Regions from separate parts of the Paenibacillus sp. G2S3 genome, predicted to be linked through region 1. Evidence: riboswitches for the same ligand, from Rfam matches in the RefSeq annotation. Region 1 holds a riboswitch; the other holds the start of a gene.
The links. A riboswitch is a leader RNA that binds a small molecule or an ion and turns the genes downstream of it on or off. The one in region 1 is predicted to bind cyclic di-GMP.
Positions count from the first base shown of each region.

Region 1 (5,456 bases):
ACTGCGAATTACCACAGCTGGGTTTCCCCATTCGGACACCCCCGGATCAAAGCTTGCTTACAGCTCCCCGAGGCAGTTTCGTTGTTCGCCACGTCCTTCGTCGGCTCCTGGCGCCTAGGCATCCTCCGTGTGCTCTTATTAGCTTAACCTTGATTTCTCTTTCGACAAAAATCTCACTAATAACATTTACTTGTTTGCACAAGTTGCTAAAAGATGTTCTAAAACGCAAATTCGTTTCGGTATCCAGTTTTCAAGGATCAAGTCTTACTTGAGAGCTTAAACTCTCAAAACTGAGCAACGAGTGAGTAACAGGCCTAAACCTGAGATTTGGAAGTTTAACTTCCGATTTGAATGTTTCCATTGCAGGAAACGATTCTCCATAGAAAGGAGGTGATCCAGCCGCACCTTCCGATACGGCTACCTTGTTACGACTTCACCCCAATCATCTACCCCACCTTCGGCGGCTGGCTCCCTTGCGGGTTACCCCACCGACTTCGGGTGTTGTAAACTCTCGTGGTGTGACGGGCGGTGTGTACAAGACCCGGGAACGTATTCACCGCGGCATGCTGATCCGCGATTACTAGCAATTCCGACTTCATGCAGGCGAGTTGCAGCCTGCAATCCGAACTGAGACCGGCTTTGATGGGATTGGCTTCACCTCGCGGCTTCGCTTCCCGTTGTACCGGCCATTGTAGTACGTGTGTAGCCCAGGTCATAAGGGGCATGATGATTTGACGTCATCCCCACCTTCCTCCGGTTTGTCACCGGCAGTCACTCTAGAGTGCCCAACATTACTTGCTGGCAACTAAAGTTAAGGGTTGCGCTCGTTGCGGGACTTAACCCAACATCTCACGACACGAGCTGACGACAACCATGCACCACCTGTCTCCTCTGTCCCGAAGGCCGCTGCTATCTCTAGCAGATTCAGAGGGATGTCAAGACCTGGTAAGGTTCTTCGCGTTGCTTCGAATTAAACCACATACTCCACTGCTTGTGCGGGTCCCCGTCAATTCCTTTGAGTTTCAGTCTTGCGACCGTACTCCCCAGGCGGAGTGCTTACTGTGTTAACTTCGGCACCAAGGGTATCGAAACCCCTAACACCTAGCACTCATCGTTTACGGCGTGGACTACCAGGGTATCTAATCCTGTTTGCTCCCCACGCTTTCGCGCCTCAGCGTCAGTTACAGCCCAGAAAGTCGCCTTCGCCACTGGTGTTCCTCCACATATCTACGCATTTCACCGCTACACGTGGAATTCCACTTTCCTCTTCTGTACTCAAGTCACCCAGTTTCCAGTGCGACCTTAGGTTGAGCCCAAGGTTTAAACACCAGACTTAAATGACCGCCTGCGCGCGCTTTACGCCCAATAATTCCGGACAACGCTTGCCCCTACGTATTACCGCGGCTGCTGGCACGTAGTTAGCCGGGGCTTTCTTCTCAGGTACCGTCACTCCGATAGCAGTTACTCTACCGGACGTTCTTCCCTGGCAACAGAGCTTTACGATCCGAAAACCTTCATCACTCACGCGGCGTTGCTCCGTCAGACTTTCGTCCATTGCGGAAGATTCCCTACTGCTGCCTCCCGTAGGAGTCTGGGCCGTGTCTCAGTCCCAGTGTGGCCGTTCACCCTCTCAGGTCGGCTACGCATCGTCGCCTTGGTGGGCCGTTACCCCACCAACTAGCTAATGCGCCGCAGGCCCATCCCTCAGTGACAGATTGCTCCGTCTTTGATTCTTCCTTCAGGAGAAAAAAGAAATTATCCGGTATTAGCTACCGTTTCCGGTAGTTATCCCAGTCTAAGGGGCAGGTTGCCTACGTGTTACTCACCCGTCCGCCGCTAAGTTACTTTGAAAGCAAGCTTTCAAAGTAACTCCGCTCGACTTGCATGTATTAGGCACGCCGCCAGCGTTCGTCCTGAGCCAGGATCAAACTCTCCAATTAGTATTGAAAAGAGCGATATGCTCATTTTGAAACATCTGACGAGAAAATTAATTCTCTAATTTTGGATTTCACTTTCGTGATTTCCTACTCACTCGTTGTTCAGTTTTCAAAGATCAAGTTCTCGTTGGCGCCGTTTAATGTCTCAGCAGCAACTCTTATAATATATCATGTTGTTCTCAGTAATGCAAGCTTTATTTTTCGAAAGCCGTTTATGTAACTCTCTCAAACATTGCCTGTACGCTGTCTAACAACGCTTAACTATAATAACCTATCTATTCATAGAAAAGCAACCCCTAATAGAAAAATAAACAACCAGCTTAATTATTAAGCTGGTTGTTTATTTAATAGAGTTATGATTCTAGCTATGCAAATTAATAGTATTTTGCTGCGGTATATTTACTAGAAGCCTTAATAAAATCCGTATCCTTCTTACTCTTCGCTGCCGAAGCATCCACCGTGGTATCAATAGTAACCCATTTTCCATCCATCAATACTTCATTCCATGCATGGTATTGCGTAACGTAGCTAGTGTTTCCCATCACCAATTTAGCAGGCACATCTACACTACGCAGCATTGCGGCAAAAAGGGAAGCATAATCATAGCAGATTCCTTTTTTAGTATTCAAAGTGTTGTTAATGTTCGGAATGTAATCAGTTGTTACGTTATTAGCAAGAGAATAGTCGTATTGTACATTAGCAACTACATAGTTATAGATTGCCTTAACTTTCTCTTCATCTGTTGTTTTGCCTTTTGTAAGCTCTTTGGCCTTAAGGATCGCTTTATCTGAAGAACTCCATTTCACATTCTGTACGGAGCCCAAATATACGGAATTCGAGTCACTCATGGTTACATCTACTACTTCGGAATATAACGCTTTGTATTTATTACCGGTTGTGTTCTCAAGAACAGAAACCTTATAAGTACCATTACCTTGTTGTAAAGGGAAGTCCTCAGCTTGTCCAGAAGCATATAAGTTATATGTATAGCTGCTGTTGTCTTTAGTGATCATGAGTTTGATTCTTTTATCTTTCGGAATATCATAGTTAATCCCAATAACACCTTGAGCCACTTTCGATGTAATCAACCAGCCCGCATCTACACTTGCGGCTTGAGCTGTGCTTACCGGAACCGCAGTAATCAGTACGAACAGCGCGACCATCATAAAATAAACCTTTTTCACGGATAAAACCCCTTTCGGTAGCTGGCTGCCATCCTTTCGGGAAGGCCCTTTAGCTTTGCGTCCCTACCTTTCGATAGGTTTGCCGTTATCGTATAAGCTCTATCTGTCCTAATTTCACTAGACAAATTAATAGAATCCATTTAAAACAAACAAAAAAAGCCTCTTCATTCGGTAACTGGCTGCCATCCTTTCGGGAAGGCCCTTTAGCTTTGCGTCCCTACCTTTCGATAGGTTTGCCGTTTATCGTGTTTAGCTTTTATAGTCTTATACTACCATATTTATCCTCTTAAACAAGAACAAAATTGCTAGATTTGCTATTATTTTATAGTTATTTCTCTGTATTTAAATTCTCTTGTCATTTCTCATCTGTTATTAGAAAAGTTTGGCATGAACAATCAAGCGATGTGTAGGATCTACTAGTGGGTCACACGTAATTAGAGTAAGAATTTTATCCTTGTTATTCCCGTCTAGAACAGACACATCACTAGGAAGTACAACAGAAATATCATAAACCTCGTAATTATAAGTCTGATCGCTAGTCTTTACCGTAATCGTATCCCCAATAACAACCTCATTCAATCTGTTAAACAATCTGCCCGCAGTTCTAGCTCTATGTGCAGCTATTGCGGCGTTCCCTATTTCTCCAATTGGAGTCGTTTCTTTCATATGGGCCGCAGCATGCTTCATATTCGCTTTAGTAGCCCCTTCTAATACAGGCAGCTTCAGATCGATCTTATCGATCTGAATTAATGCGATGACTTTGCCACCCACTTCAATTTCCGGTTCTGGCTTTTCTGTTTCTTGCGGCTGTGCTTGTGCATCTAGAGCTGATTCCTCCGCTAGTAGCTGAGTGACCTCGGCATATCTGCTCTTCAGATCAGGTGGTGGAGTACTTTCACTGGTCCTCAGTTCAGCCGATTCTAATAGCTTATCCTGCTGCCAGTCGTTATACCATTCGTTAGCTTTTGGATAGAGCATGATAAGGATCCCAGCCAGTATGAGCACATACGAGAATTTACGCATGATTTTCACCTCCGTGGATTGGTTCTACTGAACTTTAGAATACCCATTTCCGACTTCCGAAGAAGTTAATGATCACCGTCACAAACGTTACTAGTACCTTAGAGATCAACACTTGAATGCCTAGTTTGTCAGTCAACAGATGCATTAGCAACAGCGATATTCCTAGCACTACCAGGTTCAGTACGATAAACTTCAACAACTGCGTCTTATCAAAACCCTCTTTATTGCCACGATCACGATCCTTGAAGGTTACTTTTTTATTCAAAATAAAGCTGTTCGCTGTTCCTGCACTATAAGAAATCACCTGTGCTAACGCATATACCATCCCAAGTGAGTTCAGTAATGTGAAAATTACGAAATCAATGAGGGTATTTACCAGACCTACAGCATTAAATTTGAGAAACTGTATGAATGCAGTCCGAAAGTTCTTATCTGACATCTTTGTAATCCTTCCGGCGATCTACTTCTTCTTCGTTACGATATCCTATAGTCTCACTGACAATATACAACGGTCTATCCTTAGACTCGTCATAAATCCGTCCGATATACTCTCCGATTACACCTAACAGCATCAGAACAATACCGTTAAAGAGCAAATTGACCCCTACAATGGAAGCCCAGCCTGGAACCGTCCATGAGGTGAAGAAGATTCTTTGAAACAATACGAAGAATAAATAGAGAAAGCTAGAGAAGGAAAGAAAGAATCCGACATACGTAGCAATCTTAAGTGGCTTATGCGAAAAGGAAGTGATCCCATCCAGCGCAAAACGAATCATTTTCTTGAGAGGATACTTGGTTTCTCCTGCAAAACGTTCTTCCCGCTCATATTCCACCATCGTCTGCTTAAAGCCGACCCAGCTTACCAAACCTCTGACATACCGATTTTTTTCCTTAAGCCCCCGCAAGACATCACATACCTTACGATCAATAAGACGGAAATCACCTGTATCCGTAGGAATGTCTACACTTGTCATGCTGCTGAGCAACCGATAGAAGAGCTTAGCCGTTACCTTTTTGAACATCGTTTCTCCACGGCGCTTCAGACGCTTCGCATACACAACATCATAGCCCTCTTTCCACTTCTCGATCATTTGCAAAATGACCTCTGGTGGATCTTGAAGGTCAGCGTCAATAACAACGACCGCTTGACCTTCTGCATAGTCCATGCCAGCTGTAATCGCTACCTGATGTCCGAAATTACGCGAGAAGTCAATTAGCTTGACGCATTCATCCCGATCACTGATCTCCCGAATCATCTGGGCCGAACGATCACGACTTCCGTCATTTACGAAGACTAGCTCATAAGTATCGC
Region 1 is NZ_CP126095.1:705,790-711,245, reverse strand. It holds rRNA gene QNH28_RS03195 (23S ribosomal RNA) at 1-149, opposite strand, end outside; rRNA gene QNH28_RS03190 (16S ribosomal RNA) at 384-1,940, opposite strand; gene QNH28_RS03185 (transglutaminase-like domain-containing protein) at 2,312-3,121, opposite strand; cyclic di-GMP riboswitch class I at 3,135-3,215, opposite strand; cyclic di-GMP riboswitch class I at 3,289-3,369, opposite strand; gene QNH28_RS03180 (class D sortase) at 3,494-4,144, opposite strand; gene QNH28_RS03175 (GtrA family protein) at 4,179-4,583, opposite strand; gene QNH28_RS03170 (glycosyltransferase family 2 protein) at 4,573-5,456, opposite strand, start outside.

Region 2 (5,456 bases), 390 kb from region 1:
CTCCTGTGCAGGTGACCCGCCATGCCAATTAAAATCAATCTTACGATCATCGCGGATAAGTGCCGCTTCTCCCTCTAAATCAGTATTGTTATAGTACTCTCCTGTTAAACCCGTTGGAGTTACCGGGATTACCGGTGCTATCGAAGGGCCTCCTGTTGTGAGAACGTAATCCTCTCTCGAAACTATAAACGAGTCATTCATAAAGCTTTTAATTGACTGTAGCGTATTATTTTCTGTCAGTAATTTTCCCCAGGTCATCATATAGACCCATTTATTTTGTTTCTCGGTTAATACTTCCGGGTTCGGCAGCTGTCCACTCTCCCCGATTCCGATAGGTTTACCTTCAGCAAGTGCGAGCAGATCCTCATAGTAGGACTGCTTATAATCGTTATTGTAGATATCCGCAGCCAGAACATCGAGTTTATCCGCACCGGGATAATATGCAGCATAAGGATCTGCCCATTCATTCGGCGCATTCGGATTCCATACCCACAGTAGATTATTCAGTTGATGTGTGTTTACAAAACGATCATAGACAATATTCCAAAGCGATGAAAAATTGTCCTTTTTTCCCCACCAAAACCAACCGCCGTTCATTTCATGGTAAGGTCGCCATAAGACTGGAACTCCGGCATCACGCAGCTGTCCCAAATAGCCAGCGATCTCGTCTAGATCAGAGATTAGACTCTTATACTGAGCCGTCCCAGGCGTAACATAAGCATTAAACTTCTCTTGACTGAGACTTCTGTTTACATTGGACCATTCCGGAGAAGTCCCCGGCAAACTCTGATGGAAGGTCATGGCTACTATGCCACCCTCTTGATGCCACTCAATTGCACTGTCTATAACAGCTTGTCGCTGTTCTGCGATCGTCCCTTCGGGTTGATTATTAATTGCACCCAATTCATAACCATGTAGAACGGCATTTTGTCCCGATGTATTCTTCAGCTTATGAACCAGTTCATCTGGACTTTCTAGATAATCATGCTGGCCAGACAGGATTCCTTTACCACGTAGATTCACCAAATTACTCAGCAGCTGCTTGGCTTCTTCGGAAGCTGATGGATTGCTTGGTATAGCCGGAGGAAGAGAGGAAGAAACACTCATAGCCTTCGGAAGACTCTTAACCTCTCCCCAAGGCAGCAAGGAAAAAATAATAAACACCGGTAATATAGTAAACAACAATCTGTTTTGCTTATAATATTTACGCAAATAAATCCTCCTTTCGGTAGCTGTACTGCCTCCACAGGTGCTAAATAAACATACCTGTTATCGGACAATCGTCTTCTGACCTAATGAGGACTATAGCTTAGTAGCTCTGCAATAACGCAGAGCCACTAAGGATCGACCTTTAATTTTCATCAATCAGGAGACATCCGGAAGATAAAGTGCACTTGCTGGAACTGTCTCTTTAGCTTGACTAGCACTTTCCCACATCAAGCGGACTCTCGCATCACCTTCATTTTCGTAATACTCCACCTTAATATCGTATAGCTGACCAGCCTTCAGCGTTATATTACCCTTACGCTCAGTACCACTTTGCTTAGTCCAACTATCAATCACGGATTGCCCATTCACCCACACACGGATGCCATCATCTGAGGTAGTGTAAAATGTATATTGCTCATCATATAATGGCTTAATTTTACCGCTCCAACGTATGGAGAAACGATCAATCCCGAGGGCGGCATCCGGCGAGCCTTGCCGCCAATTGAAATCGATCATTGCATCAGTTCTAGTAAGAGCTGCTGCTCCCGATAGCTGTATGTTGTTGTAATATTCTCCTGTAAGCCCCTTCGCAAGAGGAATTGCTGCCTCACCCTCTTCTTCGGGAGGTGCCGGCGCTGGTGCAGCGCTAGGTGTCGGTACCAGACTAGTATTTAATTTATCTCTAGTTAGGGTATAGTTGCTATTCATAAATGTTTTGATTGTATCTGCACTGTTATTCTCGTAAAGCATTTTTCCCCAGCTCATCATATACGTCCATTTACTTTGTGATTGCTGAAGCTTCTCCAGATTAGGCATTTCACCATTCTCCCCGATCGCAATCGGTTTGCCTGCGGCTAGACTCAACAAACTGTCATAGTATTTTTGCTGATAATCATTTTCGTATATATCTGCTGCCAGAATATCTACTTTATCCGCTCCTGGATAAGTCAACGCATAAGGATCTGACCAAACATTGGGAGCATTCGGACTCCATACCCATAATAAATTATTTAATTTATGAACGTTAACAAAACGGTCATAAATAATATTCCAAAGTTTAGAAAAGTTATTTTTCTTCCCCCACCAGAACCAGTTCCCGTTCATTTCATGATAGGGTCTCCAAAGCACCGGAACGTTGGCATCACGCAAGCTTTTTAGGGAGACTGCCACCTTATCAAGTTCAGCGATCAGACTGTTATATTGCTTGGTACCCGGTGTAACGTAACTATCGAACTCACCTTGACTAAGCGTTTTTTTTACATTATCCCAGTCATAAGAGGTGCCCGGCAGGTTAGCATGAAAAGTCATAGCTACGATTCCGCCCGCTTTATTCCAGTTGATGGCGCTGTTCACCACATTTTGACGTTGCCAGGCCATGGTTCCTTCTGACTGACCGCTGATCGCGCCCAGTTCATAACCGTGAAGAGCGGCATTTTGTCCGCTAGTTCCCTTCAGCATATTGTTAATTTCATCTGGACTTTCTAAATAGTCATGTTGACCAGCAATAATACCTTTTCCTGAGATCGAGTAAAAATAGTTAAGCAGCTTTACGGCTTCAGGTGAGGCTCCTGGGGTAACTGGTGCTCCAGAATTTGAAGCAGCTATGACAACAGACGGCGAAATTCCAACAGTAAGCGGAAGTGCAGTCAGAAACAAGACGAGTGACAGAAATGCGCCAAATAATCGATACGTACGGTAAGCTTTCAAAATAATCTCCCTTTCGGTAGCCAGGCTGCCACTCTTTCGAAGGCCCTATAGCTTTGCGTCCCTACCTTTCGATAGGTTTGCCTTTTCAATTTAAGAGAAATAATCTCTCTTACCGTAAGTATCGACGACAATTAATGATATATTTAGTGTTTTTATGACTTTTTTTGATAATTGAGTCAATTTACCTGTTTCAAGAAATTTTGAATTGGTTAAATAGATAGGTTAGACCTATGAAATGAATTGTTGTAGTTCTATATCATTCCAGTCTAAAGTAATACGTATGTTATCTTCTTCTACTAATTCAGACCCCGTCTGTACCTCTATAAACTCAACATCCGTCAAAGCAAGGATCGCGTGCTTCGTTCCTTCCGGTATACGTACCACGTCCCCAGCCTTCACATTATGTTTTTTCTCATTCAGCACAATACTTGCTTCGCCGCTAACGATTGTCCAAATTTCACTACGCTTGCGATGTAATTGATAGCTGATATTATTCCCCTCGGATATAAAAATCCGTTTGGTCAGCACTTCATTGCCTTCATCATATTTCACATAATCAATAACTTTGTAATGGCCCCAGCGGCGTTCCTCGTACATCGGTCTTTGTTCAAAGGTCTTCAGCACTTCTTTAATCCGTGGGCTCTCAGCTTTATGGGTAACTAGAATCCCATCCGGGCTAGCCGCAATGATCAGATCCTTCGCACCAATTACCGTAATCGGAATATCCAGCTCATTAATCAAGCAAGTCCCCTCAGAATCCGCCGTTACAAAACCTTTTCCTACATGCTTGCTGCTCATTTCCTCTGTCAGCGTATTCCACGTTCCAAGATCCTTCCAGAATCCATCATACGGCTGTACTACAATATGTTCTTCTTTCTCCACCACTTCATAATCAAAGCTGATGGAAGACAATAGCTTATACTGCTTCTGCAATTCTTCATATCCTAAAGGCAACCCTTTACGCTGCAAAATATCTAACAAGTACCCTAAGCGGAAGGCAAACACTCCACAATTCCACAATGCATTTTGCTCGATGAGCTGTTCTGCTTGTATACGGTCTGGTTTCTCTTGAAAGTGACTCACCTTCATAAAACCATTTCCCCCCGCCTCATCGGTGGTAGGAATAATATATCCGTATTTCTCTGAGGCATGTTCAGGAACAACACCCATTAGTGCCAGATTTGCTCCACTTTCCAGCATGGTCCCCTCAAGCATAGCTATGGTATCAAAAAAGGATGCTTCTACATAAGGGTCAACAGGCAATATTGCTACCGTCTCCGCTGGAGAAACACCTGCCACTGAATAAAGATAGGTAGCTGTTAAGGCGATAGCCGGAAAAGTATCCCGACGCTCCGGTTCAACGATAATCGGCACATGACTTCCCAGTTGGCTTTGTATCATTTCTACTTGGCCGCGGCCGGTGGCCAGATAAGATGATTCTGCCATCCCCGCTTCCTCCAGCTGTCTCCAGACACGTTGTACCATGGATTCTGGTTCACCTTGAGGGCTTTCAAGTACCTTTAGAAATTGCTTTGAACGTGAGTCGTTGGACAACGGCCATAACCGTTTACCTGAACCGCCTGATAGAAGTACCATTTTCATAGATGAACCCTCCTCAATTTATGGAAATCGAGCATAATTAAATTGTTATCAAAACGTATAGCTTCCGCTTAGCCTTAATTCGAGCGGATGCATTAAAAAAATTTGTTAGGTAGAAACCACTCCAAGGGATTTTGGACTTCCGATCGCTGTTATCCTCAGATTTCCTGATTGAACCGCTTCTCGCGGTAGAAATCCGAGGATAAAGGCGAACACTCCGTTTCTACAGTTCCAAATTCCCTTTCCGTTCTTTACCTAACCAACTTCCTCTAAATGCTTGAACCGTACTGCACCGGGCTGTACCAGCCGGAAGGCAGCACGTTTTTCTAAAGATTTGCTTCTGCTCCTATGGAGGCAGCAGCCAACGCAAGTACTACTACAACAACAAGGTTATCTGCTACTGCGATAAACAATCAGAGTACTCTAACTTTATAAATTGCTTAAAACTTATGATAAGGGAACGGAGTGACGGAGGGGAATTTTGGAACTGTAGGAGCGATAGCGTCCGCCTAAAAGCTTTCCGTAGGAAAGCTCACTTCGTAAGCATAAGCTTTTCCGGATTTCATCCGCTATTAAGCGGTATAAATCAAGAAATCTGGAAACAACAGCGGCTGGAAGTCCAAACATTCACCGGAGTTGCGACTGACACTTAACAGAAATGATTAAACCGCTCCAGCCACACTAGCAGAATAACCACTCAATCCACCCATCTGCGGGCGGCCGACAGAATGATAAACGAGGCCGGTACCCTCGATTTGCTCCTTGGAATACACGTTGCGTCCATCGATCAATACCCCATTACGCATGCTTTTCGCCAGCTGATGCAGATCAATCTCCTTAAGTAGGCTCCAATCCGTCAGGAGGCATACGGCGTCGCTGCCCTCAGCCGCTTCCTCTGGCAGATTGCACCAGCGAAGCTGCGAATGATCGTATTGCTGCCT
Region 2 is NZ_CP126095.1:1,099,542-1,104,997, reverse strand. It holds gene QNH28_RS04830 (glycosyl hydrolase) at 1-1,212, opposite strand, end outside; gene QNH28_RS04825 (glycosyl hydrolase) at 1,366-2,916, opposite strand; cyclic di-GMP riboswitch class I at 2,929-3,008, opposite strand; gene QNH28_RS04820 (sugar phosphate nucleotidyltransferase) at 3,145-4,518, opposite strand; gene QNH28_RS04815 (UDP-glucose dehydrogenase family protein) at 5,178-5,456, opposite strand, start outside.
Region 2: linked by a shared signal. The riboswitch ahead of QNH28_RS04825 (glycosyl hydrolase) and the one ahead of QNH28_RS03185 (transglutaminase-like domain-containing protein) in region 1 are both predicted to bind cyclic di-GMP.